Regions from separate parts of the Cytobacillus spartinae genome, predicted to be linked through region 1. Evidence: riboswitches for the same ligand, from Rfam matches in the RefSeq annotation. Region 1 holds a riboswitch; the other holds the start of a gene.

What was found. A riboswitch is a leader RNA that binds a small molecule or an ion and turns the genes downstream of it on or off. The one in region 1 is predicted to bind thiamine pyrophosphate.
Region 2: another riboswitch for thiamine pyrophosphate. It lies ahead of thiW (energy coupling factor transporter S component ThiW); the one in region 1 lies ahead of ACFYKX_RS07885 (ABC transporter substrate-binding protein).

The regions. Positions count from the first base shown of each region.
Region 1 covers NZ_JBIACK010000002.1:380,031-395,622, forward strand. Annotated here, with positions in the region: gene ACFYKX_RS07815 (electron transport protein) at 1-634, shown strand, start outside; gene ACFYKX_RS07820 (alcohol dehydrogenase catalytic domain-containing protein) at 649-1,791, shown strand; gene ACFYKX_RS07825 (protein-glutamine gamma-glutamyltransferase) at 1,900-2,625, shown strand; gene ACFYKX_RS07830 (metal-sulfur cluster assembly factor) at 2,777-3,085, shown strand; gene ACFYKX_RS07835 (hypothetical protein) at 3,643-3,843, shown strand; gene ytvI (sporulation integral membrane protein YtvI) at 4,018-5,049, shown strand; gene ACFYKX_RS07845 (hypothetical protein) at 5,256-5,657, shown strand; gene ACFYKX_RS07850 (YjcZ family sporulation protein) at 5,925-6,029, shown strand; gene ACFYKX_RS07855 (YjcZ family sporulation protein) at 6,166-6,321, shown strand; gene abc-f (ribosomal protection-like ABC-F family protein) at 6,735-8,438, shown strand; gene ACFYKX_RS07865 (TatD family hydrolase) at 8,490-9,263, opposite strand; gene ACFYKX_RS07870 (ABC transporter ATP-binding protein) at 9,264-10,001, opposite strand; gene ACFYKX_RS07875 (ABC transporter permease) at 10,004-10,765, opposite strand; gene ACFYKX_RS07880 (thiamine-binding protein) at 10,762-11,055, opposite strand; gene ACFYKX_RS07885 (ABC transporter substrate-binding protein) at 11,068-12,066, opposite strand; TPP riboswitch at 12,183-12,292, opposite strand; gene ACFYKX_RS07890 (cell wall hydrolase) at 12,467-13,057, shown strand; gene ACFYKX_RS07895 (hypothetical protein) at 13,417-13,560, opposite strand; gene ACFYKX_RS07900 (FUSC family protein) at 13,620-14,702, opposite strand; gene ACFYKX_RS07905 (RIO1 family regulatory kinase/ATPase domain-containing protein) at 15,027-15,592, shown strand, end outside.
Region 2 covers NZ_JBIACK010000002.1:46,203-61,794, forward strand. Annotated here, with positions in the region: gene ACFYKX_RS06240 (YheC/YheD family endospore coat-associated protein) at 1-1,381, opposite strand, end outside; gene ACFYKX_RS06245 (DUF445 domain-containing protein) at 1,547-2,683, shown strand; gene ACFYKX_RS06250 (YlbF family regulator) at 2,863-3,216, shown strand; gene ACFYKX_RS06255 (D-glycero-alpha-D-manno-heptose-1,7-bisphosphate 7-phosphatase) at 3,388-3,912, shown strand; gene ACFYKX_RS06260 (small, acid-soluble spore protein, alpha/beta type) at 4,001-4,204, opposite strand; gene ACFYKX_RS06265 (Cof-type HAD-IIB family hydrolase) at 4,567-5,433, shown strand; gene ACFYKX_RS06270 (coproporphyrinogen III oxidase) at 6,012-7,535, shown strand; gene ACFYKX_RS06275 (long-chain fatty acid--CoA ligase) at 7,699-9,312, shown strand; gene ACFYKX_RS06280 (enoyl-CoA hydratase) at 9,457-10,248, shown strand; gene ACFYKX_RS06285 (YhzD family protein) at 10,298-10,483, opposite strand; gene ACFYKX_RS06290 (ABC transporter ATP-binding protein) at 10,635-11,534, shown strand; gene ACFYKX_RS06295 (ABC transporter permease) at 11,527-12,780, shown strand; TPP riboswitch at 12,914-13,030, shown strand; gene thiW (energy coupling factor transporter S component ThiW) at 13,145-13,651, shown strand; gene thiD (bifunctional hydroxymethylpyrimidine kinase/phosphomethylpyrimidine kinase) at 13,636-14,418, shown strand; gene thiM (hydroxyethylthiazole kinase) at 14,430-15,257, shown strand; gene thiE (thiamine phosphate synthase) at 15,238-15,592, shown strand, end outside.

The DNA.
Region 1 (15,592 bases):
TGGTTTGGAAGTTGATAAAGAGAAGTACAAGAAAGGTAGAAGAGTGTTCGAGGCTGCTGGTTGTATCTCATGTCACGCTGGGCAATATTTGACTAGTAATAAGTTAATCAAGAGCGAAGAAATTGGGACAAACCCCTCAAGGGCTAAAGCATTTAAAAAAACAGAAGAATTTTTCGCAGAACCTAGTCTGTATTCCGAAGACACTCCTGTTCCGTTACCAAAGGATCCAAAAATCGAAAAGGTACCTTTAACAGAAGAAGAAAGGGAACAGCTCAAATTGGGGTGGGCACACGGAACTTCAAATGGTGGCTATAAGACCATTAGCCTTTACGGCCTTTATTGGAGTGCACCATACTTACACGATGGTGGCATTTCAGTTGGTGAGAATATGGAGTTAGGTTTGCCGAATACATTGATGAAAAAAATCAAACCAGACCCATATAACAGTTTAAAAGCAGTAATGGATTCACGATTAAGAAAAAGGGTAGTTGAAGCGAATCTAGCATCTAAATCAATGATCTCATCACATATTTCAGGAGATGGACATGAGTTTTGGGTTGACGAATCAACCGGTTTTACAGAGGATGAGCAAGATGCAATCATTTATTATCTGTTGAGACTGACAGACAAATAGTTGGAGGCCGAAAGATGAAGGCTGTTACGTATCAAGGTTTTATGAATGTCAAAGTGAAAGAAGTTCCTGACCCAAAGATTGAGAAAGATGAAGATATAATCGTTAGGATTACTGCTTCTTCAATTTGTGGCTCTGATCTACACTTTTATCATGGAATGCTTCCAAGCCTAGAGAAGGACTATGTTATAGGGCATGAGGCAGTTGGGGTTGTTGAAGAGGTTGGTAAAAAGGTTGAAAGTGTGAAAAAAGGGGACAAGATTGTCATTCCATTTAACATTGCTTGTGGACATTGTGTTTACTGTGAAAGTGGACTTGAGAGTCAATGTGATGAATCAAATCAGGAACCTCAGGCCGAGGTGGGTGCATACTTTGGTTGTTCCCGTTTGTTTGGGGACTATCCTGGGAGTCAAGCAGAGATGGTGCGTGTGCCTTTTGCAAATTTCACCTCATTTCGGGTGCCTGAATCTAGTGAGCTAACAGATGATTTATTAGTTCTATTAACAGATGCCATTCCAACAGCCTATTGGGGTGTAGAAAATGCAGGAGTAAAACCAGGAGATACCGTTATTGTATTTGGAAGTGGTCCAATTGGTCTTTTAACTCAAAAGTTTGCCTGGCTCAAAGGTGCCGAAAGAGTTATTGCGGTAGACTGTGTTCCATATAGGCTTCAGCATGCAAAACATACAAATCATGTTGAAGCTTATAACTTTCAAGAAATACAAGACTTACCCAATGTCTTAAAGGAGTTGACTAAGGGCGGAGCAGACGTTGTTATAGATTGTGTTGGGATGAGTGGAAAAATGAAGCCCTATGAACTTGTTGAATCAGCACTTAGGCTACAAGGGGGAGCAATGGGGTCTGTAACTTCTGCAATTGAAACGGTGCGGAAGGGTGGAACCATTCAGCTTATTGGGGTTTATGGGTTAAGATACAACGGCTTTCCTCTAGGTGATCTTTTTTCTAGAAATGTAACGCTGAAAATGGGCTATGCTCCAGTTATTCGTAGCCTTCCCTATTTATATAATCTTCTCCAAAAAAAAGAGCTTGACCCCAGCGACATCATCACCCACCATCTCTCACTAAATGATGGAGAGAAAGCATATAAGCTTTTTAATAAAAAACAAGAGGGTTGTTTGAAAATCATATTAAAACCCTGAATCTGGATATGTATACCAATTATAGGAAAAGAAAAGCAACTCATTTTTACAAACGACTTTAGATGTTTTGCATAGCATGGTAGTAAAAGTAAGAATGAGGTGCCTTCTATGATTTCAGTAAAGGGTCAGATCCTTCAGAATGTTCCTTTTCAATTATCCATTAGGCAGCAGGTGATATTTAATGCTCTAAAGAAGAGTGAAAATGTTCATCGCTATGATACGATATATTTATTGGCGTTTGATTTGATGCTAAGAGAAAAAATCATTGAAGCTTCGCTAAAGCTTTACGAGAGTAATATTAAGTTTGCGCCTTTTAAAATTTCCAAGTTTAATACCGCATTTTGGATTAAAACACCAAGTGGGTATAGACTGAGGCCCAATGTACGACCATCAGATGCAATAAGAGATATTTATACTAATAGTCATATGTATGCATTTGAATGTTCAACAGCGATTGTAATCATCTACTACTATGCTGTGTTACAGGTTATTAATGAGCAGGCATTTAATCAATTATTTAGCCAATTGCTGGTATGGAATTGGAGTTATGATGAGGATTTAAGAATTATCACAAGAGTCGGTACTGATTTTATCCCTGGAGATGTCTTGTATTTCCATAATCCCGATTACGCTGACCCAGTTTGGCTAGGCGAAAATGTTGTAATGTTAGATGATCACACGTATTTTGGACATGGAATTGGGGTTGGACCAGCGGAATATATAATTCAGGGTCTGAATACGCTAAGAAAGCCAAATGCGACTAGGTCGGCTTACTTGTTGTCTCAATACAGCAGGCTGGACTTTCGATATTTAGCGCAATTTTCAAATATGTAATTTCTTCGACAATCCTGTGAAAAAATAACGAATAAGTTCTTGTACTTTCCGTGAATTGTGATTTGGTTAACATATAACAGCTGCTTTTATAGGGTATTATAGTTGTGAGAGAACATAGAGAATACCCTCTTAAGTGGAAGGAGCAGCTGATTTGATTAACCCAACAAAACAGAAGATCTATCAAGCATTAGAAGATGTAATAGATTTAGAATTAGGAATTGATGTTGTTAATCTTGGGCTTATATATGAAGTAAATATAAATGAAGAGAATGAATGCGGAATCGTTATGACAATGCCATCTAAAGGAGAAACCATCGCTTCAACTACTGTTCAGACCATAAAGAGGACGGTAGAACGTAAAGTGAAGGATTTAGCCGCAATCAAAGTGGAGATTGTTTGGAATCCTCCTTGGACAATGGAAAGAATGAGTCCCTATGCAAGACTGGAGCTTGATTTGTAAAAGGTGCAGAAAGTGAGAGTAATGTTTGTTACTCACTGTCTGTACCTTTTGTCTTTTTAAAAAGAGATTTTTCATTGAATCTTGCTATTTGGTAACACATGTTCTACTTTGAAATAATTCTACACTTCCAAAGTAACGATACGGTGCGCTATATTTTGTAAATCTCAATTTATACTACTTCAAAACGCCTTATGTCTGTCCAACCTATAATAACCCCCATTTAGGTAATCTACAAAATAATAAAAATTCCATTTTAATTAAAAATAGAATAAACTATCCTAAAGGACATAACCAATAGTGTAATCAGTCAGATTTTTGTATCAGTTTCCTACAACCCTAAAATTCTTAAACTAATAAATAATGAGGACATTCACCCAAGAATTTTACGAACATTGAACATATCCTTTAGTGAGATTGTTTTTTGCTTTTGTTGTTTAACTTTTGTTTTTCTGCTTTTTCGGTAAAAGATTACAAAATAAACAATGATTTTATAACAGTCTCTAGAAAAAATAGGGGAGGAAATTGAGTTGAATACTGGTTATCAGTATGTGCCCACTATGTACCGTGGTGACGAAAGGATCTTTTTTGGAGGACCGTTCTTTGGAAGACCTTTTTTTGGAAGACCATTTGGTTTTGGCTTTCCGTTTTTAGGGGGGCTATTAGGTGGCTTGGCAATAGGTGCCCTTGCAAGGCCGCCAATATATCCTTTTTATCCAGTGCCATATTATCCAGTACCTTATGGGGGATTCTGGTATTAACAAGTGGTAAGCTTTATTAATGCTATTCCGAAAGAAAAATTGTTTTTTCAAAAGCTGCAATGTAAATTCATATTCTAACAAAACCAGATAGAGCCCTATCTTTACGATGGGGCTTTTTGTAAATAGTTTGTAAAGACAATCCATCTATTCGATTACCAAACAGGAGAGAAATTCATGAGGAAGAATATCATCATTATTTTAGTTGGGCTCATTATTGGCGTAGTATTTATCCCGTATACCATTACGCTAATCTTAGCTTTAGTCACAGCACTTTTATTAGAAGGTTTGGTAAATTGGTTTGAAAAAAAGTTTCGCTTAAGCCGAGTAAATAGTGTAATTCTAGCTTTTATTAGCTATATTTTAATACTAATTGGGATCGGGTATCAGCTTCTGAAAATCACAATAGAACAAATTACGAGCCTATCTGAAAACACCCCAACCTTAGTACAAGATTTTTATTTGTCTACCCTTTTACCGATTATAAGACAGATGTACCAATACTTAGAAACCTTACCAAGTGAGGTGGTACTATCTGTAGAAAATACGATTGAAAATAGTGTTAATTCGCTAGATTCCTTTTTACAAACCTTGTTTTCGTCTGCATTTAGTTTAATTACAGCAATACCAGGCTTTTTAATAGAATTTTTAATTTATCTAATTGCTTTATTTTTAATTACACTGGAGCTTCCGAATTTAAAGCAAAAATTATCCCAATATTTAACCATAGAGACAAAAACTAGAGTTTCATTAGTTACCAATAAGTTAACTAGTGCAGGAATTGGCTTTATTAAAGCTCAAATTATACTAAGCGCTCTTACTTTCATGTTGGCCTTTGTGGGACTTGCAGTACTAGGCGTTTCCAATAAGGTCTTAATTTCTTTGTTAATTGTTATAGTGGATATTCTACCTATTTTGGGGACAGGCTCTGTATTAGTGCCTTGGGGAATTGTAGCAATCCTGCAAGGGGATAATTTCTTAGGCATTGGTTTGATTATATTGTTTGTTGTTATTACGGTCATTAGACGAACAATAGAGCCTAAGGTTTATTCTACAAATCTAGGGATTTCCCCATTAGCTTCACTTATTAGTCTATATATAGGATTTAAGCTATTAGGATTTATTGGACTATTTGCAGGTCCAGCAGTTGTGATCGTGTTTGATACGTTAAGGAAGGCAAATATTTTAAAAATGAATTTTAAAATATAAGGGATTTAAATCTTAGTACCTATACTAAAATAATAAACTTAGTTATTTTGGCAATGTTATAGAACCATCATACTATGATATGTTTATACGTAAAGAATCCAAACAGAGATCAAGCAATAACTAGTAAGTTGATATGGCGATATAATATCAAACTCAATTGAGGTGCTTGGGGAATTTTTCAACTAGACATGGAGGACTATCGTAACATGATTTGGAACAGTTTAGAAGGAATTAACATGTGGAAGCTAAATCGGATGCTTAAAAAACTAGCATATTCAAATCTAGCTTTAAAGGAACAAATTAGAGATAATGCTTTAATAATTCCTTTACCATCAAAAACAGAACGAGTATTAACAAGCCAATCAATGAAGGAAGAAATCGTTAATACAATTAAGAGCCTTGATGGATTTGAAACGTTAAAGGTGTGTTTACTAGAGAATTGTAAGCCAGTATACAGGGAGCAACTGTCCCAATACGGGGTAACCAGATGGCTAGAAATTCCCTTACAACAAGTAATAGAGTACGATTTTAGTTTTACAAACATTAAGCAAATAAATCCTAAAACTTACAAACTTAGCTCCGTTAAATCTCAATATGCATCGAGATAATAAAGAGATCCCTTGTGGTATTACACAGAGGGATCTTTTTTGTTTTTCTAGAGGACAATATTGATTGATTTTACAGACTGAATATCAGTTTAAATAAGCCCATTTTTGAGAGGGAGAATGATTCAATAAACGCCTACTGGATAACCTTTTTTAGCCTGTAGGCAAATCAACATGATGAAAAAGTCTAAAAAATGTGCGTTTGTCTATTCGCACTTTTTGGGTCAAATGAATAGGATATATTGACTCAAAATAAGGAGGTAATAAAAAATGTCAGGTACTGTTGGATACGGCGGCGGATTCGCGCTACTTGTTGTTCTGTTCATTCTTTTAATTATCATTGGTGCTTCTTGGGGCTACGGATACGGTTACTAATAAAAGGTTCTAAACTAAACTCATTCGTGTGTGTAAACAGTTAGAAACCTAGCAGTTTCAGGCTAATGTGTTTTTCTATTATTAAATAGAACATGTTCACGAATTGAGGCCTATTTAAAAGGAGGGGATATTAAACATGTACGGATATGGCGGATATGGTGGCTATGGATACGGTTGTGGCTATGCAGCGCCAACGGCAGTTGGAGGAGTTGGCTACGGTGGAGGCTTCGCGCTGATTGTAGTTCTATTTATCCTATTAATCATTGTCGGTGCTGCTTGCTTTAAGTGGTAATGAGATAAGGTTAGGGTTGTAAAAAGCAGAGGGGCTAACCTCTGCTTTTTATGTTGACAATTAGTGGAAGGATTTATATACTTTAGGTAATTATTTGAAGGGAATGATAAAGGGGAATGAAGTATTAATCTTATTTTTTAGGAAGCGTATGAAAGGATTTATTTCATAAGGATTTTAGGTTGATAGCGATAAGAAATTTAGCTGTTTGCCTGTGATCACTATAACGCAAATTTCCGAAGAATAGGATTAGTATGCCCTTTTTTGTAAATGTATTTGAGCAAGTAAACGCTAGGTTTTTGCATGGCCTTTTTTTGCTCTATATATTTTTATATTTGGCGAACTATATCCTCTTCGGGCTTCCGGAGAGGATTTCTTATGTCAAATTCTCTCCGGCATTAGGAGAGGTGATTTTTATGACGATGATGAAAGTAATCGGAATTCATAAGAGCTTTGGTGACAAAGAGATATTAAAAGATATTAAATTTACAATAAATGCGAACGAGCGAATTGGGATAGTCGGTTATAACGGAAGCGGTAAAACGACCTTAGCGAATATCCTATTTGGAAAGATTGGTTTTGATAAAGGTGTTATTGAAACACCAAATGGTTCACTTAAAATTGGCTATTTACTTCAATCTGTGGACTACACAGTGAATGATTTTCAGCAAGTTTATACTGACTTAGAGAATCATGAATTATTGATTCATACGAGTCAACTAGGCTTAGGGAATATTTCTAAATGGAATCCCAGTAGGGCGGAGCATTTAAGTGGCGGAGAAAAATTAAAGCTTTCTCTTGCTAAGGTTTGGGCAACAAAACCTGATATGCTTATTTTAGATGAGCCTACAAATCATTTGGATTTTAAAGGTTTAAATTGGCTAGTATCCCAATTGAAATCATTTGATGGTCCTGTCCTCATCATCTCACACGATCGATCATTTCTCGACCAAACCGTCAACCGAATATTTGAAATAGAGGATCGTGAGTTGGTTCAGTACAGTGGGAATTACACCGAGTATCGGGAAGAAAAGAAAAAAAGGAGGGAGGTACAGGAACATCAATATACAAATCAGCAACGATACAAGGCCAAAATTGAACAACAAATGGAGAATCTTTCTAGATGGTCTGATAAAGCACATCGTGAGTCAACGAAACAGGATGGATTTAAAGAATATTTCCGAGTGAAGGCAAAAAAGATGGATATTCAGGTCAAGTCAAAGCTGAAGCGGTTAGAGCAGGAACTGGAAAAAAACAAAATTGATAAACCTAAAGAGGACACGAAGATTTTGTTTCAGTTCGATTCATCTGGTAAGCGCGGGAAAAGAGTAATAGAGGCCAGTGGTATAGGGAAAAACTACGGAAATAACACATTATTTACCGATTCGAATTTTTATATTAAATACGGAGAAAGAGTAGGAATCATAGGTGAGAATGGGGCCGGAAAGACTACTTTTATAAGGTTATTGCTCGGAGAAGAGGAATTAACAAAAGGTGAGCTCTGGAAGAGTGAATCATTGAAAATCGCTTACTTAAGTCAAGACGTTCATGATCTACCAGGGGATATGAGTGCCATAGACTCGCTACAGTTATCCCATCAATCTGAGATTTTCAGAGCCCGGACGATATTTGCAAATTTAGGTTTAAAACAGGATAAGATTATACAGAAAGTCAATTCTTTAAGTCTAGGTGAACGAATTCGTGTCAAGCTAACTGATATTCTAATGAAGAACTATGATTTATTGATACTCGATGAACCGACAAATCATTTAGATTTACCAAGCAGGGAGCAACTAGAGGAAACGCTTTCTGAGTTTACAGGTACCATTTTAACCGTTTCGCATGATCGCTATTTTCTTGAAAGACTCAGCGATAAGCTGCTAATTTTTGAAAATAAACAAATCAAGCGATTTGAAAAGGGGCTTAAACAGTATTTAGGAACCGAAAAATCAAAAAAGTCCAGAGATAGTCATAAGGAAGAGGAACTTATGGTCATCAATAACCAAATAACGGCGATTTTAGGTGAACTAAGTTTTCTTACGCCAGGGGAAGAAAAATATTTGGAATTGGACCATCAATTTAAACAGCTTATGGAAATGAAAAAGCAATTATTAGGTTAAAGACTCAACCCCAGCAAGGATACTTCTAGCTGGGGTTTAGGATTAACGTATTTAGAGCCCATAAAAATCTTTTGTGTTCCTATAAATTTGCTCTAACACCTCAGGTTCAGTAAGCTTCTTAATTTGTGATATGACCTTAATAGATTCCTTCATCATAGTCGGGTTAGTAAGAGTACCCTTAAATGGCCCTTCAAATGCCCATGGACCATCGGTTTCAACCATTATTTGTTCTAGTGGGTAACAACGAACCAGATCTTGAATTTCTTTTTCATATACAATATCAGGAGTAACTGAAACAAAGTAACCATTATTCTTCATTCTTTCAAGAGTTTTGTAATCGCCTTTAAACCAATGAAAATGTGCTTTAGTTACAGAATGCTTTTCAAGAAGGGTACATGCAATTGGAGCATCATCATATACAGCGTGAAGAACAATTGGTTTATCCAATTGTTTACTTAAGAGGATAAACTGCTCCAATACCTCTAAATATCTTTCTAATGAAAAATTAACAACGTTTTTACCTGTTCTTAAGTAGAATGGGAGACCAACCTCACCAATTGCAACCATTTTATCTTGATTTTCTTTAATCCAATTGAAAAGTTCTTCAAGCTCCTGTCCTGGTGGAAGAGCCTGTTCAGGGTGAAACCCAAAAGCTGGTTTCACTTTCTCGAACTTTTCAGCTAAAAGCAAATTTTTCTTACAAGAATCCAAATGAAAAGAGACAGAAATTATGCTTTCTACTTGATTGGTCATGGTCATGAGTTGTTCTAACTCATCATCTTTATAAAGATCAAGATGCACATGAGCATCAATTAAATTAACCAATTAATCACTTCCTTTTAGAGAAAAGTGTACTTTCTTTTTCCAGTGTAAGAAATCTTCTTGGAGTAGAAGCTCTTCTGAACGAGGTCTATCAAAAGGTACCAAGAAATCATCTTTTACATTGGCAGGTTTATTAGACAATATGATGATTCGGTCAGATAGGAATAAGGCTTCTTCAATGTTATGGGTAATAAATAAAATCGTTCTACGATACTCTTCCCAGATAGACAACAACCATTTTTGCATATCAAGACGAGTTAATTCATCTAAGGCAGAAAAGGGCTCATCAAGGCAAATGACTGGCTGGGGGCTTTGGAGTGCGCGAATAAAGGCTGCCCGTTGTTTCATACCTCCAGAAAGTTCATGGGGAAATGCATCTATATACTGCTCAAGACCAGCTATTTGTAACATCTCTTTTGCTTTCTCTTTGTCTTTTTTTCCGTGCAATTCCTGTCCTAATAGTACGTTTTGCAAGACGGTTCTCCATGGAAGTAGAGAAGGAGTTTGTGGCATGTAACTAATATGGCCACGATTCCCCGTAATTTCTTGATCTGCTAATTGAATCGAGCCTGTGTTGGGGGAAAGGATTCCTCCGATGAGATGAAAGAGGGTACTTTTTCCACTACCCGATGGACCAAGAATAGAAACAAATTCACCTTCATTTATCGAAAAACTTAAGTGTTGGATGACCGGGTTATTCCCGAACTGTTTTGTTAGATTCTTTACTGTTAAGAGACTCAAGGTTATTCATCCCCCTTATTCTGCCATCGAACAAGCCTATTTTCTGCAAGTTTTATCATTCCAAAAAAGATTAAGCTTAGAATCATAATTGCAAAGATGGCTACAAAGACTCGATCTGTTCGGAAGGAGGAGGAAGAAAGGGTCATATAAACACCAATACCGCCTTTTGCACCTAGCCATTCGGATATGACAGCGCCCATTACACTATAAGTAGCAGAAATTTTTAAACCTGAAAAAATAGAAGGTAGGGCGTACGGAAATTCAAGCTTCCAAAATAATTGACTCTTTGTTGCTCCTGCCATTTTCATATAATGAGTCAATTCCGGGGCTGTTTGCTTAAAGCCATCTAAAGCTGCGACGGTTATTGGAAAGAAACATACGAGTGTTATAACGATTATTTTCGGTAGCAATCCAAATCCAAACCAAATGACAAGCAGCGGAGCAAGGACGATAATCGGTACATTTTGAGACAGGATTAACAATGGATAAACAGATTCTCTAATAAATGGAATAAGATGTAGAATAATGGCAGTAACTAAGCCAATGCATGATCCTATCAATAGACCGAGGAGAGCAAGCTTTGTTGTTGAAAGTAAATGTGGAGAAAAATTACCCCACCCAATAATTGCTTCACTTCCTATTTTTGATGGAGGAGGTAAAAGCCAGTCAGGTACTTCAGCTACCTTTACGATAATTTCCCATAGAATGAATAAAAGGAGGAGAACCAGTGCAGGTCTCCATCCTCTTTTTAACGAAGTCTTCATGGACGATATTTCTCCGTAAGTTTATCCATGGACACTCCATCAGGCTGATACAAAATTTTTACCTGAGAAATTACATTGCTACTTCCTATTTCAATCATCCTCTCATTCATCTGAGTGATGATTTGAAGTAAATGTTCAAGATTTCCTTCCATGGTTGTTTCTAATGGATGAACCTCGTATTTAACACCAGATTCTTGAATAATTGATATTGCCTCATCAACGTAGGGGATTACACTTTCCCCATTTTTTGTTTTCGGCAGTATTTGAATACTAACAAGCGCATTGCTCATTCAAATGCCTCCTTACTCAGGTAAAAATTCGTTTGTGAATGCTTTTTCAGCTTCCAATTCTTTTTCTAATAATCCATTTTCATACATCCAAGAAGCATAGTTCTCCCAAACTTCTTGTTTTTGTACTCCCCATCTATTTGCATCATCTTGATATTTTGGGGATAGCCATTCTTGACTTGCTTTTACTAAATCAGCATCTAGGTCAGGTGCAGCAGCTAATAAAATTTCTGCAGCTTCAGCAGGATTGTCAATCGTAAATTGATAGCCTTTAGAAACAGCTGCTACAAATGCTTTAACGGTTTCAGGGTTGTCTGATATCATTTTCTCATTTGTTGTTAAAACTGGCGTATAATAGTCTAGTTTCTCCGAGTAGTCCGTTAAGTAGACCATATTAATTTCTTCTCCGCGTAGCTCTGCCTCAACACCAGTCCAACCATAATAAATCCAAGCAAAGTCAATATCTCTTTTAACAGCTGTGAAAAAATCGGAATCACCCATGTTTACAAAAGAAACTTTACTTACATCTGAATCTTGTTGTTGCATCAGTGAAGCGATAACAGATTCCTCCACGGGAGAGCCCCAACCACCATACGTTTTGCCTTCAAAATCTTTAGGTTCTTTAATATTTTTCTCTACAGGAGAGGCAAAACCAGACGTATTATGTTGAATAATAGCTGCAATTGACACCAATGGTACTCCTTGAACACGAGCCTGTGTAACACTTTCTTGGTAACCTATTCCGAATTCAGATTGACCTGAAGCTACTAGCTGATCTGCTCCAGCTTCACCAGGCATGATAATCTCAACATCTAGGCCTTCTTCTTCAAAGTAACCCTTATCAGCTGCTACATAAAGTCCCGTATGATTGGTATTCGGTGTCCAGTCAAGTACGACAGTAACTTTCTCTAGTTCTTCTTTCTTCGGGTCGTTTGCAGATTCATTTTCTTCGTTTGCGCCACACCCAGCTAATAAGAATGCAGTGGATAAAATTGCTAACCATTTTTTCTTCATATAGTACCTCCTAGGTTGTTCATGCAAGAATAGAAGAGGATAAAAGGAATGACCCTAACAAAAAAGCACCCAAGGTAAGAACCTGGGCGCATATTTACAAACAATATATGTACAACATTGTTTTAGAATATGTTTCCTACGCTGGTTTTAACCAGATCAGGTTCAAAGGGTCAACATCTTAAGGATGAAATCTCAACCGGCAACACCGGTCCCCCTACTATTCTTACCTATTTAATTGCATTTTCATTATAACAGATTCTTTTTTTTTGGCTAGCAAAATGAATGTATTATTTTAGAAAATAGTTCTTTTATCTCTTGTGGTAAAAATTGGCGCGAAAATTCAGGGGGAAAGTATGTTACCGTAGTAGGTATGTTAAATTAAAAAAATGGAGGAGATACGATGAAGAAGATTGTAGGTTTACTTACAATTATGATCATGTTCTCATTCCAACTAATGAATGTTGGTTCTAAATCATCTGCCCAAACGATTGATGGGATTGATATATATACAGTTAAGGATGAGGACACATATTTTAAAATTGCCCTTGAACATGGAGTATCTGAAATCGAGCTACAACAAATAAACTTTAATAGCCATTTAAAGGCCGGAGATAAGATTATTGTTCCTAAAGGAATCACAGAAAAGGAAAAAGATTTATTAGCAAGGCTAGTTCATGCGGAAGCAAAAGGGGAGCCATATGCGGGGAAAATAATGGTTGGATTAGTTGTATTAAACCGTATGGAAAGTGATGAGTTCCCAGATACGATTAAAGATGTTATTTATGAAAAAAGACAATTCCAACCGGTTGATAACGGAATGATCAAAGATCCAGCTGGTGATGAGTCAAAAGCTGCTGTCGAAGCTGCAATTGCCCTTAAAGGACAAGCTACTGACGCTTTATATTTCTTCAATCCAGATCAGACTAGCAGCAAGTGGCTTCGTACAAAAACAGTTACGACTGAAATTGGGAATCATCGTTTTGCGAAATAGTTGTATTTGTGGCAGGCTCTTTTGGCTTGCCTTTTGCGGTTTTGGTTTGTCGGATTTAGTCGAATAATCGATAAGTTGAAAAAATCGTGCATATAAATCTGAAATTCGTTCATAAATTTAGAAATTCGTGCATATAATCGGAAATTCGTGCATAAGTGCTTGATTTTCTTATACAAAATTAATTAAGCTTATCAAATTGACAAAACGTCCTAATTTTAAAAAGAAATCTTATGCAAATCGATCCACTAGCACAAAAATTTCCGTATTCATACATTAAAAAAGTCACTCATCTGAACTTCGTACTAAATACCAATAATATACAGAAAGAACAAGGTCAAATATGCCTTGTTCTTTTCATTTTATTCAACCGGTTCTGTAGTTTTATTTTCTTCCTTTGGAGTGATATGAGATTCAAAACCATATCCTGTAGAGCTTATTTCTAAGACCTCTTTTTTTTCGTCCTGTTGATTCTTTTTATAATCTTCGTTCGTATTGTTTATCATTTAGCTAGTCACCTCAAGGTTAGGATACTCCACGAGCAAATAACTATGCTAGCTCAGCTTCATACATCCTTATTAAACTTTTGAACAGGAACGGTAATGGCTTGTTGTTTCCACTCGCTTTTATGTATTTTCTGAAGATCCTGTGCTAAAACATCGATTGAAAGCAGTTCGAAATAAATGATTGCTTTAGAAGGAAAGTGTTGATGTTTAGTAGTATGATCTTGAACATCTATTTTTTTCCTCATCTGCCAAAACTCTTCAGATAGATCATTAATTAATATTGAATGCTCTTTTGGAATATTGTGATTCTCAGAACTTAAAATATTTGATATTGATTTGATGGTATGATTCACTTTTAGTTTTTCCGTCGAGTTGAAGATATCTTTTTCTACGGGCATATAAATTAAATTTCCAATATGGTAAAGGATTTGTCTTATAACAAAAAGTTTTTTATGCTCATAATGATACTCACGCATTTGTAGCTTTGTATGGCGATGGTACTTCCATTCCTCACGCTGAAATTGGCAGAGTTGCTCTGTCTTCTCAACTTGCTTCATTAATTTTTCAAACGTTAATAGATTATTTTTATTGATTTTGCCATTCATCATTTCCTTTATTCGTTCCATCAATAAATTGGCTGATTGTTCGTATAAATGAGCCGTATTTTTAACAATATCTTTTGAATAGTTAGGTGGAAAAATAAAAATATTAACAAGAGTAGAAACAGCCAGGCCAATAGAAGTAGTCGTTAATCTTACAAAGAAAGACTCTAAATAATGGTCATGTGTGGTTGGAATCATATTTACTGCTGTTAGCGTTGCAACGAGAATCCCAGCTTCTAGTTTAAGCTTGTGACAAGTAATAATGGTCAACACGGCAGATAATGCGTAGGTGATAGCTTGGTCACCAAATATATAGGTGAAAATCATAGAGTAAGCAGCCCCGATAGCTGAAGCCGGAAAACGAACTACTCCTTTTTTTATAGAATCAGATGCAGTAGGTTCAATGGTAACAATCGCCGTTATTACTGCAAAAATAGCTGGAAGGTTAAAGTATTGGCATAGGGCTGCAGTTACAAAAACGGCAATTCCAGTTTTGTAAATACGCCCACCGACAAACTTGGCTTTAAAAAACTTCTTCATTGAGCAAAACCCCATCACATAAGGAATTGAAAATGTACATATGTTAATAATTGTTAGTATGTGCAATTTATATGATTTATAGGCATTTAAGAGATACTTTAAATACTATTAGTAATACCTTAAAAAGAGGAATGTTCCATACAGTATATTTTACTAAATTACAAATGAAAAACATTTAAAATGTAAAATGATACAGTCAAATTGACGACCACGAAAAAACCTAGCAAATCTTGATTGAAATTATACTTTTGTCCGCGTTTCCTACTACAGTGTATTTTCATAGGATAAAGGAAAGGAAATCAATGAAGCTAGGGAGTGAAATCAGTGGAGAGTTATTTTAAAAAAGATAACACGGATCGAGAAGGAAGGATTACTAGAAAAGAGTTAGCGGAATATACTCTTATAGGAGACGGGAAAGATGGCGAGGTGTACAGAATTTCTGATGATAAGTGTGTAAAACTATTTTTTAAAGAAGATATTCAAGAAAAGGAATTAGAAGCGCTTCAAGCCGGACAATCGTCACCAGTTATCCCTCGTTTATACGAATATGGCAAAAATTATATCGTGATGGAATTTGTAAAGGGTACTTCACTTGCACGTATTTTAAAAAAAGAGCAGCAAATTACGGAAGAGTTAACAAATAAAATTTTACTTATGCTCGATGAATTAAAAAAGATCGGATTTACGAGATGGGACACAGAAATACGACATGTACTTATAAATGAAGAAGGAAATCTAAAAGTAATCGACCATAAAAGAGCCTTTTCTTCGGAAAGTCCGGTTCCAACAAAGTTATTAAAAGGGTTCAAAAAGTATGGACTCTCAGGTGATTTTTTAGCACATGTTAATCAACTAAGACCCTCTGTCTACTCTGAATGGAAAAAATATAA
Region 2 (15,592 bases), 330 kb from region 1:
CAAGTCTTAACATTTGATTAAAAGCTAATGACGTCGAATATTCAATTATCGCTTTTGCTGATGGACGAATCTTAACTTCTTGTTCCTCAAAGTTTTTGGAGGGCTTCGAATTTACCTCGATGATCCAGAGTTTTCCTGTATGATCAACACCAATATCGACTCCAAGCTCTCCTACAATACCTGTAGAGGACTGACTAATGATATTGGCTGTTTCGATAGCTAATTCCTTCATAAGAATGACTTGCTGAGTAGCAGTTTGGCGATCAAACAATGACGATAAGGCTTTTAGTGGTTTCATCGTTTCGCCTCCACGAGCAATGTTAGAAACAAATTGCTGCTCTGCTGATACTCTCGCTACTGTTGAGGTGATTTTCCAATTTTCCTGATAATCTTTATGACATAAAATCCTAAAATCAAGTGGACGTTCATTCAATTTTAATAATGGAATCTCTTGCTGAACTAAGTAGGTGTTTTTGGACTTCCTTTTATTAAACCATTCAGTAAATTGAGATAAAGATTCAAAAGACAGTTCATCTTCATTCTTCGTTCCAGAGGATAGCTTGGCGTGTATTCTGTAGTCTTTCGAGTAGAGCCTGATAATATTTCTCCCTTGGCTACCGTTTATCGGCTTTATATAAACCCCTTTATATTTGTTAAATAAAAGTAAGAGATGATCCTTCGTAAAAAGCATGGAATCAGGAAGATAAGGTTGTAAGTGTTCCTCAGAATATAAGATCTTATGAACTTCCCATTTCGATAGGAACTTTTCATTGAAGATTGGGATTTGAAGCAAGTTAATGGTATCCATTACTGAGCCAAAAGCGCTACTTGATTCAAGTTTTCGGGAATGAATCCGATTGTAGATCACATTTGGTAAAGGTAACATGTCTTTTCGCCAGCTACCATCTTCAAAATAGTAGCCTTCAATCCCTGTTTGAGAAAAGTTCTTAACGTGAAAAACATAAAAAAATCCTCCGATAGAAGATGTCCCGTGATGAAGTTCTTCACAAAAAGCATGAACAGATCGAAAATTTGGTCCTATATTTTCCTCATTTTCCTGAAGCTCAGTCATTAGAGCGATTATAGGGCCTATATAAAGAGTTTTATTGGATTTACGATATTTAGTTAGGAAACGAATTTCTTTTTCAGGAAGAGAGAGCTGCTGGTAAAGGTCCCTTCCGAATACCATCTCATCTTTTCGTAAATCCCCTCTAAATACTCTAACCTGTATTTTTTTTATGCCTAAACTCAACACGATAACTTCTTCAAAGGTTATTCCTAAATAGGAGGCGAGTGAACTACTTATCATAAGGTAATTTTCGTTCTTTTTTTGAAACATTTTATCCGCAATGACCGTAATAGGTAAATAAGAATCAGACATATATATTCCTCATTTATTGGGTTTGAAAACATGATTTAGCCCACACTTTATTTGTACTCGTACTAGAGCTACATTTATAATGAAGAAATGGGCATGTGCTGATATCATCGTATGTAAAAGTAAAATTATGTGTGCTAAATTATAACCATGGAAGGTAGATGTAAAATGAATATTGCTTTAACCATCATATTTATGGTTGTCATAGGAGCCATTATCGGTGGATTTACCAACTCGCTAGCGATCAAGATGTTGTTTAGGCCTTATAAGCCAATATATATTGGGAGTTGGAAAGTTCCCTTTACTCCTGGGTTAATCCCGAAACGTAGAGGAGAGCTTGCAGAACAGTTAGGGAAAATGGTTGTCAACCATTTATTAACACCTGAAAGTATTCAGCGTAAATTTTTGAATAAGAACTTTCAAGATGACATGTCACTGATAGTTCAAAAGGAATTAGATCAATTCCTTAATCGTGATGAGACGTTGGAAGAAGTCTTTGAAAGGTTTGGATTAAAGGATAGTGGAGAACGAATAGAAGCAAAATTAGATGCTTTTATAGATAAAAAGTATGAAAGCTTAATGGAGAAGTATGGGGAAAAACCTATCAAGGTTATTCTGTCTCAAGAGTTAATTGAAAAGGTTAACTCAAAGATCCCACAAATTAGTTCCTATATCCTTTCAAAGGGAACCGACTATTTCTCAAGTACGGAGGGAGAATTACGAATTGAACGAATGCTGAACGATTTTCTCAATGAGAGAAGTGGAATGCTAGGGAACATGCTTCAGATGTTTTTAGGAAATGTAAATCTTACGGATAAGATTCGACCTGAACTCATTAAGTTTTTAAATAGTGAAGGGACGGAAGAACTGATTACTACCCTACTAAGAAAAGAGTGGGATAAAGTTCTCGAATGGAAGATAGAAACCGTTGAAGAACAATTTGGAAAAGACCATCTACGTACGATGATTAAGCAATATAGCCGTAGATTTATAAGGGTAGATCAATTCCTTCAAACACCTATCTCGGTTATAGCGGAGCCATATAAACATGAGGTTGTTGAAAAACTTGTACCTAATGCGGTTCAGATGTTAGGTGATTGGTTGTCAACTCGTATTGAAGTACTAATGGAAAGGCTTCATATTTCTGAAATCGTTAGAGAACAGGTTGAGACGTTTTCCGTTGAACGCCTCGAGGAAATGGTTTTATCTATTTCAAGAAGCGAACTAAAAATGATTACGTATTTAGGAGCTTTGTTAGGTGGCCTAATCGGATTGTTTCAAGGTTTTGTTGTCCTTTTTTTATAAAATACAACTACCACCTTATTGCCATTAAAATGTGCCCAATTCGCAATTCATGACATAGTTTGTTATAGTAGAGTGGATTGTTTTGATGGACTTCTATTGTTGCCTTGTTGCTTTAGGGATTAACACTAAAGAGAAAAAGGCTACTATAGGGGGTTAATGCGGAAAGGGAGATGAAACGTATGGCAGTAAATTTACATGATTCGGCGTATGAATTAGAAAAGGCAATTAGACAAAGTGATGAGTATAATACATTAAAGAGAATGTATGACGAAGTAAATGCTGATCCATCAGCTAAGCAAATGTTTGAGAACTTCCGTAACATTCAGTTACAACTACAACAAAAACAAATGATGGGCCAAGAGATTGGTCAAGAAGAGGTTGACCAAGCTCAAAAAATGGTGGCTCTAGTTCAACAACATGAGAAGATTTCAAAACTAATGGAAGCAGAACAACGAATGAGCATGGTAATTGGTGAATTAAACCAGGTTATTATGAAGCCTTTAGAAGAACTGTACGGTGCGATGCAAGCATAAAGGGTAAATGAAGAAGTCCTTCCTATATGGGGGACTTTTTTATTTTGCCATTCTTAAATTGAATCCCGCTTCAGATACTTTTTCCTGTTTAAAGGTATTTCTTTTCGTATATTCTTATAACTAGGAAGTTTTAATGTGACAGATTACTTTTATAAGACAGTGAGGTTAATTATGAAAAGAGCTGTTTTTTTAGACCGTGACGGTGTATTGAATGAGGTTTTAACTGATCGAGTCAAGTTCGTTAATAAGCCAGAACAGTTATTTTTACTAGATGGTGCAGCTGAGGCAGTGGCTGAGATAAGTAAAGAGGATGTTGAAATTTTTGTTGTAACTAATCAAGGTGGAGTTGGACTAGGGTTCTTAAAAGAAAAGGAGTTACACAGAATACATCAGCATTTGGAGAAATTAGTAGAAGAAAAAGGTGGGCGTTTTCGAGAGATTACTTACTGTCCACATAAACCTAAAGCCGGATGTGAATGCAGAAAGCCGAATGCAGGAATGCTGTTAAACCTAGCTGGAAAATATGAAATTAACCTAGAAAAAAGCGTCATGGTTGGCGACCATGAAAGAGACATAGAGGCTGGACAAAAGGCTGGTTGTAAAACCGTTTTTATTGGTGAAGGGGAAACGAATGCTGATTATCAAGCAGCATCGTTATTTGATGCAGTTGAAAAGATAAAAGAAATGGTACAATAAATACGTTTTTTTAAAAGAAAGAATCCTCCTTAATATAAGAGAGGATTCTTTCAGTTTCTAAGTAAACTTGCTTACTAATTAAGTAAGATTAAAATTGTCTTCCGCCTAATTGTTGCTCAGCCATTTGTACTAAGCGTTTTGTAATTTCTCCACCAACTGAACCGTTTGCTCTTGAAGATGTATCTGGACCAAGATTTACGCCAAACTCTGTTGCAATTTCATACTTCATTTGATCAATTGCTTGCTTTACGCCTGATACGAGTAATTGGTTTGAATTGTTGCTTCTTGCCATGTTAATCATCTCCTTGGTGTAGTTTTATTGTTTGTTACATTTCTAGTTTTGTTACGAAATTTAAGATTTATTCATAGCTGGACCTTGGTAATTTTTTCAAGGTTAATTTCGTCATGATAAAAAAGGCTTTTGTTGCTTTTCGAATATTGTCACTAACATGGATGCCATGATACTTCGTGGGATTTTTTCTTCTCTAAATCCGTTTATGGGAAGTATAAAGTATTTTATATAGCAGCTAAGTTTAAGAAAAGAGCCTAAAAAAAGAAATCATAACTTTGTCCCTATTAGTTGTTCTAATCAAAGTAAATCGCACATACATGTGTTGTAAGGATAAAAACATCGAGAATAGGGGGCAATATAAAATGATTTATAGGTTGCTTGCATTAAACATCGACGGAACACTTCTCCAATCAAATGGTCGGCTTCACAAGTCAACAAAAGAAGCTGTAGAATATGTTCGTCAAAAAGGAATTTATGTAACACTTGTTACTTCTAGAAGCTTTCCATCTGCAAAAAAGGTGGCGAAGGCTTTAAAGTTAGATTCTAAACTTGTCACTCACCGAGGTGCATATATTGCAGATACATTAGGCAAGCCCATTCAGGCAAAACGTATCCCTGAAGACATTACTTTCGAGATTGTCCGTTTACTAGAAGGTTTTTCCTGCCAAATTAGAATTGTTCACGAAGAATATTCATTAGCAAATAAATCAAAAGTAAGTAATAATCTACTAGCAAAGACAGTCTTTACTTCTGGCGACCCTGTCTTTTATTCTCAGCAATTCGTTGATACATTAAGTGATACTCTACTAGATGACCCGTCAACACCTCCTAAAATGGAAGTGTATTTTGAACATAAAGAAGACTTAGAAGATGCCCAAAAAGCAATGCAAAGTATGTTTGCAGAGGTTGATCTTGTAAAATTAAATGATTTAAGATTAGATATTGTCCCAAAGGGAGTTTCTAAGTTAAATGGATTGTTATACTTAGGGGAACAACTGGGAATTAGTAGAGATGAAATGGTTGTCATCGGAGATTCCGTCGATGATATTGACATGCTCGAGCAAGTAGGATTGGGAGTTGCAATGGGTAACGCACCTGTCGAAGTAAAGCAGGCAGCTGATTGGGTAACTCGTTCAAATAACCAACAAGGTGTCGGGTACATGGTAAAAGAGCATTTTAGAAAGCAGCAACCGATTGAATTCCTACGCAAAATGAATATCATTAAATAAATTATTTGGGATGATCATACTTTGGTGGTCATCCCTTTTTTGGTTTATTTCGTGTGTGATGAGGTTGCTAAACAATACTGCGATGAGTCGGGGGGAATTAAAGGGCTGGTTAACATTATTAGGCTGGCAGAAAGGTGTGAAGTGTGGTCGATATCCTAGGACTTGCCGAAATGTTGTGAAGAGTCGCCGATAAATGTAAGATACTCGCTGAAATATGTGAAAAAGTGACCGATAACTATTAGATACTTGCCGAAATATATAAAAAAGCAGCCGATATCCTGACTGCGCTCGAATAAGTTTTTGGTTTGGCGAATAAAAGTGGTTGTTTGTCCAATAAAACAAAAGCAACGGCGAATATATTGCTCTATATGTCCATTATAACCATGTGGACGGCGAAAATAAGGTGGAACAAGTCCAATATACTCCGGAATACACCTCGAGAATAACCATGCTATAACCTGAATTTCCAAAAAACTAGTCTCCCTAATTTATTGACCTCATAACATCCATTCAGTACACTTAAAAAAGTTAACTTTTTAAGACAAATTTATGTTCAAATATATTTTAAAGGTGATCTTATGCAAATTTATATAAAAGGTATTGAAGATGAGCGGTTTCATCGTCCCCTTCAATTAATAGCAAACCTATTCTTTGAAGAAACTGAGATACTATTCGCGGATAAAGGCAAGTCTACCGACATTACCGTAGAGTTTGCCCTAATTATCGCGGAAACAGTAAAGGCTCGAGCAACTCTTACAGATCAATCGGGTCAAATTTTCACTGCTTCTTTTGAAAAAGACCTCCCTAATAATGAGACTGAAAAAGACCGATTTAGACGAATAAAAACAGCTGTGTCTCATGTATATTTAACCGTTTTACAAGATTGGACAGGTATGATTCAGAAGTGGGGAATTTTAACGGGAATTCGCCCAACCAAGCTGCTCCATAAACTACTTCGAGAAGGTATGCCAAAAGAAGAGGCACATAAGAAGTTGATGGATGAGTATCTGATAACGGATGAGAAAATATTTTTAATGCAACAAATCATTGATCGACAATTAACGGCAGTACCAGATTTGTATGAATTGCAAAAAGAAGTAAGCATTTATATTGGCATTCCTTTTTGCCCAACTAAGTGCGCGTATTGTACATTCCCTGCTTACGCGATTAATGGACGTCAAGGTTCAGTGAATTCTTTTTTAGGCGGCCTTCATTTCGAAATGAGGCAAATTGGTAAGTGGTTAAAAGATAACAATATCAACATTACCACGGTCTATTATGGTGGTGGGACTCCGACAAGCATTACAGCAGAAGAGATGGACATGCTGTATGAAGAGATGTATGCTTCATTCCCAAATGTTCAGGATATTCGTGAAGTAACGGTGGAAGCTGGTCGACCTGATACGATAACTCCTGAAAAGTTAGAGGTACTAAAAAAGTGGAATATTGACCGGATCAGTATTAATCCTCAATCCTATATTCAAGAGACATTAAAAGCAATTGGGAGACATCACACGGTTGATGAAACGATTGAAAAGTATCATCTTGCAAGAAAAATGGGGATGAATAACATTAACATGGACCTAATTATTGGTTTGCCAGGAGAGGGAGTCAAGGAGTTTACTCATACTTTAAATGAAACGGAAAAACTAATGCCTGAATCATTAACGGTTCATACGCTTTCCTTTAAACGTGCTTCTGAGATGACAAAGAACAAGGATAAATACAAAGTGGCTGATCGGAATGAAGTAGAGGATATGATGGAGCTTGCTGAAAAGTGGACAAAAGATCACAATTATCTTCCGTACTATCTGTATCGCCAAAAAAACATTCTTGGTAATCTTGAGAATGTCGGGTATTCTCTACGGGACCAAGAGAGCATCTATAATATTATGATTATGGAAGAACAACAAACCATCATTGGTTTAGGCTGTGGGGCAGCTAGTAAGTTTATTGATCCAGTGACAGGAAAAATCACTCAATTTGCAAATCCAAAGGATCCTAAATCGTATAATGATGGATTCGAAGATTATACGAATAAGAAAATAAAGATCTTAAATGAATTATTTATGAAAAATACCAATGTGAAAGAAGAAGTCTAACTCGTTTAGGCTTCTTTTTTCCTTTGATGTTAAATTATTCTAATATTATGAATTTACAGACAGGATTTTTTCGAAAAAAAGAGAATGTTTTATATATAGCCTGTCATAAGATTTTACGAGCTAGGTTTTGAAAGCGTTTACTAAATGGAGGGATAAAATTATTATGATGCAAACACCTTTAACAATGACGCAAATGATCAAACGAGCAGAGAAGTATTTTCCTAAGAAACAGGTCATTTCACGAACAACAAAAGGGATTGAACGATTTACTTATAAGGAGATGGCTGAAAGAACGAGAAGACTAGCTGATAGTCTTGAAAAGCTTGGAGTACAACGAGGAGATAAGGTTGGTACACTTGCATGGAATCACCATCGTCACCTGGAGGCTTACTTTGCAATCCCATGTAGTGGTGCAGTACTTCATACAATTAATATTCGCTTAGCACCTCAACATATTTCATATATTATTAACCATGCTGAAGATAAAGTATTACTGATAGACGCTGACATCGTTCCATTAATAGAAAAATGTAAGGATGAATTCACAACAGTTGAAGCTTACGTCATTATGACAGATGAGGATGAGCTTCCAGAAACGACATTATCTCCTGTCTATCACTATGAAAAGCTGCTTGAAGAGGGGAACCCTAATTACGAGTATCCTGACGACCTTGATGAGAATTCACCTGCTGGTATGTGTTTCACATCAGCAACAACAGGTAATCCGAAAGGGGTCGTATATTCTCATAGAGGAACCGTTCTTCACAGTATGGCACTAGGAATGGTTGATAGTGCGGCTGTTAGTGAAAAAGATGTTGCTCTACCTGTCGTACCAATGTTCCACGTTAATGCTTGGGGATTGCCATTTGCAGGAGTCTGGTTCGGTACAACTCTAGTACTACCTGGACCATATTTTACTCCGAAGATTTTAGCAGAATTGCTAGAAGAAGAAAAAGTTACCATCACAGCTGGTGTTCCAACCATCTGGTTAGGGCTGTTAAAGGAACTCGAAGAAAAGAAATATGATTTAAGCAATCTTCGCTATATTCTATGTGGAGGTTCAGCTGCACCAAAAGGAATGATTAAAGCGTTTGAACAGAAGCATAACATTCCATTTAAGCATGCCTATGGTATGACGGAAACGAGTCCTTTAGCAGTTATTTCTACTTTAAAAAGCTATCAAGAGGAGCTTTCAGAAGAAGAAAAGCTAGAAATTAAGGCGAAGCAAGGTATATTAGTTCCAGGCTTAGAAATGAAAGTCGTTGGAAAAGACGGGGAAGTCGCTTGGGATGGAAAAGAGATGGGAGAACTGGCACTTAGAGGTCCGTGGATTGCATCTGAGTACTTTAAAGATGAGAGAACGGCTGACACATTCCGTGATGGATGGCTCTATACAGGGGATGTTGTCACACTTGATGAAGAAGGCTTTATGAAAATTGTAGATAGAACGAAAGACTTAATTAAGAGTGGTGGAGAATGGATTTCGTCTGTTGATATTGAAAATGCGTTAATGGCACATGAAGCAGTGTTTGAAGCAGCAGTAGTAGCTGTTCCTCATGAGCAGTGGCAGGAGCGCCCAATTGCATGTGTTGTTTTAAAAGAAAAAGATGGAGCGACAAAAGAGGAACTTTACGATTTCTTAAAACCGCAATTTGCAAAATGGTGGCTTCCAGATGATATTTTATTTCTAGAAGAAATTCCAAAGACTTCGGTCGGAAAGTTTTTAAAACGCGCTTTAAGAGATCAAGTTCAAAAAGATTACTTACAAAAGAATTAAGTTTAAAAGGGTCAGAGATTTATCTCTGATCCTATTTTCATCTATTAAATTACAAAAATATTCATAAATATTAGGAAAGTGGTTTTTTCTATATAGTAAAGCCGATATAATAAAAATAGTGAGATAAATGGGAGGGGTATAAAAATGTCTACTCAGTTTGTAACAAACACGGTGAATGTTCATGTTGAAGGACGCGTAGCAACTGTTCAAATGAATCGCCCACAAAGCCTAAATGCATTAGATAAGGAAATGATTAAGGGGCTAGTTGCAAGATTAAAGGAGATTAGCACATCCGATGATATTGATATTGTTGTATTAACAGGAAATGAGCGAGCGTTTTCTTCCGGTGGAGACATCAAATCCATGCTTTCTACGGTTAAAGATGAAAACGATTTCTACAATATTATGGATGCTATTAATGAATTGGTTGTAACTATTTATAGCCTTCCAATGGTAACAATAAGTGCTGTATCCGGTGCAGCTGCTGGACTAGGATTAAGCTTAGCCTTAGCAACTGATTACATACTTGCTGATGAAAATAGTAAGCTAGCAATGAATTTTATTGGGATCGGACTCATTCCAGATGGGGGAGCTCATTTCTTCTTAGAGCGCAGATTAGGAGAAGATAAAGCAAAGCACCTAATTTGGGAAGGTAAACCGTTATCAGCTGAAGAGGCATTGAAGATTGGGTTAATTCATGAAGTAGCAGTTGATTATAAAGAGGCTTTAAATAATAAAATTGCGGAGTGGCAAGCAAAGCCACTACAGGCGATGATTAAAACGAAAAAGATTCTTGCGGAAAGAAATCGCCCACATTTATTAAAGACGTTAGAGCTTGAAAAATATGCTCAACATAAAATGAGACAAACAGAAGATCACATGGAAGGCATTCAAGCTTTTATTGAAAAGAGAAAGCCTCAATTTAGAGGAAAATAATGCTCTTAAACAAAAAGACTGGCTCTCTGTAGAGGACCAGTCTTTTTGTTTAACGGTGGAACAGAATTAACTTTCCACTTGGAGAGGTGCATCTGTGTGTTTTTTCTAGAGCATCTTTTTCTTTAAGCATTTTTTCACCTAAAGCTTTTGCCTCGTTGTCATCCTTTGCCTCAAAGCCTTCATCAAGGATTTTCTCTCCATTTGCTTCAAAAGCTGTTAATTTGTAAGTTTTCATATGTAAATCCCCCTAATTTCAATATTCAGATAGTTGATTATACTATTATTCTTGCATAATTTATTCTTTCTTGCAAAAGAAAATTTTTTGTGGAAAAATGAACCTTTTTTAAAACTTACCCGTATAAGTTAATGAAATGGAGGAATGAGAGATGGTATTAAAGCTAGAAGGTGTTTCGAAGAGGTTCGGAAAATTTACAGCTGTAGATGCTTTGTCAATATCGATTCCAGAGAAGGAAATGTTCGGATTCTTAGGGGCAAATGGTGCCGGAAAAACAACAACTTTTCGAATGATATTGGGGATTTTAGATGCAAGTGAAGGTTCTATTAGTTGGGATGGGAAGCCCATTAACTATACCACTAGCCATTTAATCGGCTATTTACCAGAGGAAAGGGGACTTTATCCAAAGCTTAAGGTTAAGGATCAAATTGTCTATTTAGCCAGATTAAGAGGCATGGAAAAGCAAGATGCTTTAAAAGAGCTAGACTATTGGTTAAATCGATTCAAAGTTCCTGAATATGCCAATAAGAAGGTAGAGGAACTTTCTAAAGGGAACCAGCAAAAAATTCAATTTATTGCATCCGTTATTCACAAGCCAAAGTTATTAATCCTGGATGAACCGTTTAGTGGCCTCGATCCTGTAAATGTAGAACAGCTAAAAGATGCAGTTCTTGATTTAAAAGAGAAAGGAACTACGATTGTTTTCTCAAGTCACAGGATGGAGCATGTGGAGGAAATGTGTGAGCATTTGTGTATCATGCATAGAGGAAGCCCAGTTGTTCACGGATCTTTAAAAGAGATTAAACGCAGTTTTGGTAGAAAAAATTTAATCATTCATGGAGATTTAGATTTTGGGTTCCTTAAAAACTATCCAGGTGTGACTAAAGCAAAAACAACTCCGGAAGGTATTCATCTACAAATTGAGGGAGAAGAGACTGCTGAGAAAATTTTAAGTGAGGTTGTAGGAAAGGGTTTTATTCGAAAATTCGTTCTAGAGGAGCCTTCCTTAAATGATATTTTCATAGAGAAAGTAGGTGCATCCTATGAATAACTTTTGGATCATATTATTTCATACTTACCTGAGCAAATTAAAAACAAAATCATTTATTATTACAACCATTATTACAGTGGGTATTATTCTAGCATTAACCAACTTGGAAAACATAATCAGTACTTTTAATGATGGAGAAGATAGTGATAAAGTTGCTGTCATTGATGATACAGGAGCACTATTTCAACCCTTGGAGGAACAATTAAATTTAGTTAATGAGGAAGTTGAATTAACGAAATTAGATGCTAGTGAAGCGGATGGAGAGAAGGAAGTTGAAGAAGGTAATTATGATGGTTTACTAGTGTTATCTTTTAACAATGAAAATCTTCCTATTGCTACCTATAAATCCATGACGATTGCAGATACTAGTTTACCTATGGATTTACAATCTTCTTTACAACAGATTAAAACTCAGCTTGCAGCAACACAAATCAATTTAACTTCTGAACAATTGGGTAAACTATACGAACCTATTTCGTTTGAGCGAGTGGCTCTTGAAGAAAATGCGAAAACGGCAGAAGAGTTAAATCAAGCTAGAGGACTTGTTTATGTTTTACTATTTGTTATCTATTTTGCTGTTATTCTGTATGCGAACATGATTGCCATGGAAGTAGCAACGGAAAAGTCATCACGCGTTATGGAGATTTTGATCTCAAGTGTATCTCCTATTAAGCAAATGTTTGCAAAGATACTAGGAATTGGATTACTTAGCTTAACGCAATTAGCTGTTTTGTTAGGGGTAGGGTATTTCTCTATTAAACAAAATTTAAGCTCAATGGAAGGCGGATTCTTTAGCTTCTTTGGCTTTGGTGACGTTCCTGTTGCAACCATTATCTACGCTGTCGTGTTTTTTGTACTCGGATATTTCCTGTATGCAACTTTAGCTGCATTTTTAGGATCTTTAGTAAGTCGAATTGAAGATGTACAGCAGATGATTACGCCAATGACACTAATGGTTGTGGCGGGCTTTATGATTGCCATGTTCGGGCTAGGTCAGCCAGAAACACCATTCATAACGATTACTTCTTATATTCCGTTTTTTACACCTATGCTCATGTTCATGCGAGTAGGGATGCTATCATTACCAGTGTGGGAGCCGATTCTTGGTATCGGAATTCTTTTAGTAACAATTATTATATTAGCTGTATTTGGTGCAAAGGTATATAAAGGTGGAGTACTTATGTACGGAAAATCTAACTCTTTTAAAGATATTAAGAAAGCCATTGATTTAACAAAAAATGATTAATGAGAGAAGCTCCGTTTATCGGAGCTTCTTGAGTATTTAAAAAGGGTATTTTCATATATTGGTTATAGTTTTGATGAAAATTTGTTTGCAACTAAATATGGTTATGTTATAGTAGCTATGAAAATAGCATAATATGTGTCACTAGGGGTGCCGGATAAATGGCCGGCTGAGAGTAAGACCCGTATTTAAGTCTTTGACCCTTTTACCTGATCTGGTTAGTACCAGCGGAGGGAAGTGTATTGACTGACGTCTACATACGCAGATTCCTGTTGCTGGAGTCTGCTTTTTTTGACTCCAACAATAGAAATTTGCATATTTAACTTCCCTCCATGCTAAGAAATTACATCATTGGAGGGATTTTTTTATGAGGAAAACACACAAAATGACTTTGACAGCGATGATGGTCGCAATTGGAACCCTTACAAGCCACATGTTCTATATTCCAATTGGCTTTGCAAAGGTCTTTCCTATGCAGCATTTCATCAACGTATTATCAGCTGTCCTATTAGGACCTTACTATGCAGTCGCTCAAGCCTTCACGGTTTCGTTGCTCCGGAACATCATGGGGACTGGTTCATTATTTGCTTTTCCAGGAAGTATGATTGGTGCTTTATTAGCAGGATTAGTATTTTTAAAAACCAAAAAGACCATCTATGCAGCATTTGGTGAAGTGATCGGGACAGGGATTTTCGGTGCTATGCTTTCTTATCCCATTGCGACTTTGCTTTTAGGAAGTGAAGCAACTCTATTTGGTTTTATTCCTGCGTTTATTGTTAGTTCACTGAGTGGAGCAACGATTGGTTTTATTATTTTAACAGCGTATTTTAAAAAGGTTGGAGAAAGAGGGGGACTAGGGTGGAAACAGCATTAACAATCGCAGGGTCAGACTCCAGTGGTGGGGCAGGAATTCAGGCTGATTTAAAAACCTTTTCAGCCCTAAAGGTTTATGGGATGTCAGTAATTACTGCAGTAACAGCTCAAAACACGACAGGTGTACGTTCCATTGCGACCATTCCAACAAACATCATTCAAGACCAAATGGAAGCGGTATTAGAAGATATTCCAGTAGGTGCAGTGAAAATTGGGATGCTATCATCCTCACACGTTATTAAAACAGTTGTATCAACTCTTGTAAATGTTAAGGCAACGAATATTGTTCTTGATCCAGTAATGGTATCAAAAAGTGGTCATCACCTTCTTGAATACGAAGCGGTTCAGACATTAAAAGAAGACCTAATTCCTATAGCAACGATTGTGACCCCAAATCTTCCAGAAGCTGAAGCCATTTTAGGAAGGAAAATTCTTTGTGAGGAAGATATGAAGGAAGCATGTCAACAACTAAATGAGCTTGGACCTAAATATGTACTTTTGAAGGGCGGACATTTAGAAGGAGACCCAGTTGATGTCCTTTATGATGGCACCGAGTTTCATCATTTTTACCAAGAAAGAATACTTACAAAAAATACACATGGTACGGGATGTACTTTGTCTTCGGCAATTGCTGCACATTTAGCAAAAGGAAATAGTGTGGTAGATTCAGTACATTTGGCTAAGGAATACATTACCGGTGCAATCCAGCATAGTATTTCTATTGGTCAAGGACACGGGCCGACTCACCATTTCCATCAGCTATGGTAGGGGGTAAATACGTGAAGTGTGGTGAAATTAAGCATCTTTTTAAGCTTATTAAAGACAACAATCCATTAGTTCACCATATCACCAATCAAGTTACGATTAATGATTGTGCAAATGTTACTTTAGCGATTGGCGCATCCCCCGTTATGGCAGACTACACGAGGGAAGTAGAGGAAATCGTTAGTAAAGCTGATGCCCTATTGCTAAACCTTGGGACCTTTAACGAGGAGCGGTACCAATCTATGAAAGTAGCTGGAAAAAAAGCCAATCAACTAGGGATTCCCATTGTTTTTGATCCAGTTGGGGTTGGTGCTTCAAGCTTTAGAAAAAACAAAGCACTGGAACTTCTAAAAGAAATTGATATTTGTATAATACGAGGAAACTACGCTGAGGTTAGTAGCTTAGTTGGATTAGGCGGAAAAGCAAAAGGTGTGGATTCGGTAAATCTTGAAGAGAGCTCGAATGATGTGATAAAGATTGCGAAACTAGTCGCAACAGCATTCGATTCAATCGTGGTAATAAGTGGGGAAATAGATGTTGTCACCAATGGACAAAGAGCGTGCATAGTTGAAAATGGAGACGAATGGCTTTCAAAGATAAGTGGAACGGGATGTGCTTCAGGCTCTTTAATTGCTTCATTTTCAGCGGTTACAAACGATTACTATCTTGCTGCAGTTGCTGGAATATCTACGATGGGAGTATGCGGAGAAAGAGCAAAGAAGGCTCTGGAAAAAGCGGATGGATTGGGAACATATAGAGTTAAGCTAATGGATCAGCTTTCTAGTATGGATGGAGATACATGGGGGAGAGAGGTGAGAATATATGAAGTGGAGTATGGATGAAGTTTTAAAGTTGTATTTAGTAACAAAGGAAGATATGCACATAGATATTCTACTTAAAAAAGTCGAAGAAGCTGTAAAAGGCGGAGTCACGATGGTTCAGCTAAGGGAAAAAAATTCTTCTAGTCATGAATTCTATAATAAAGCAATACGATTAAAAGAGTTACTAATTTCTTATAAAATCCCACTCATTATTAATGACCGCGTAGATATCGCATTGGCTATTGAAGCAGACGGGATCCATGTTGGTCAAAGTGACCTCCCTGCAAAAGTAGTGAAATCAATGATTCCTGATGGCATGATTCTAGGCGTTTCGGCAAGAACGATTGAAGAAGCAA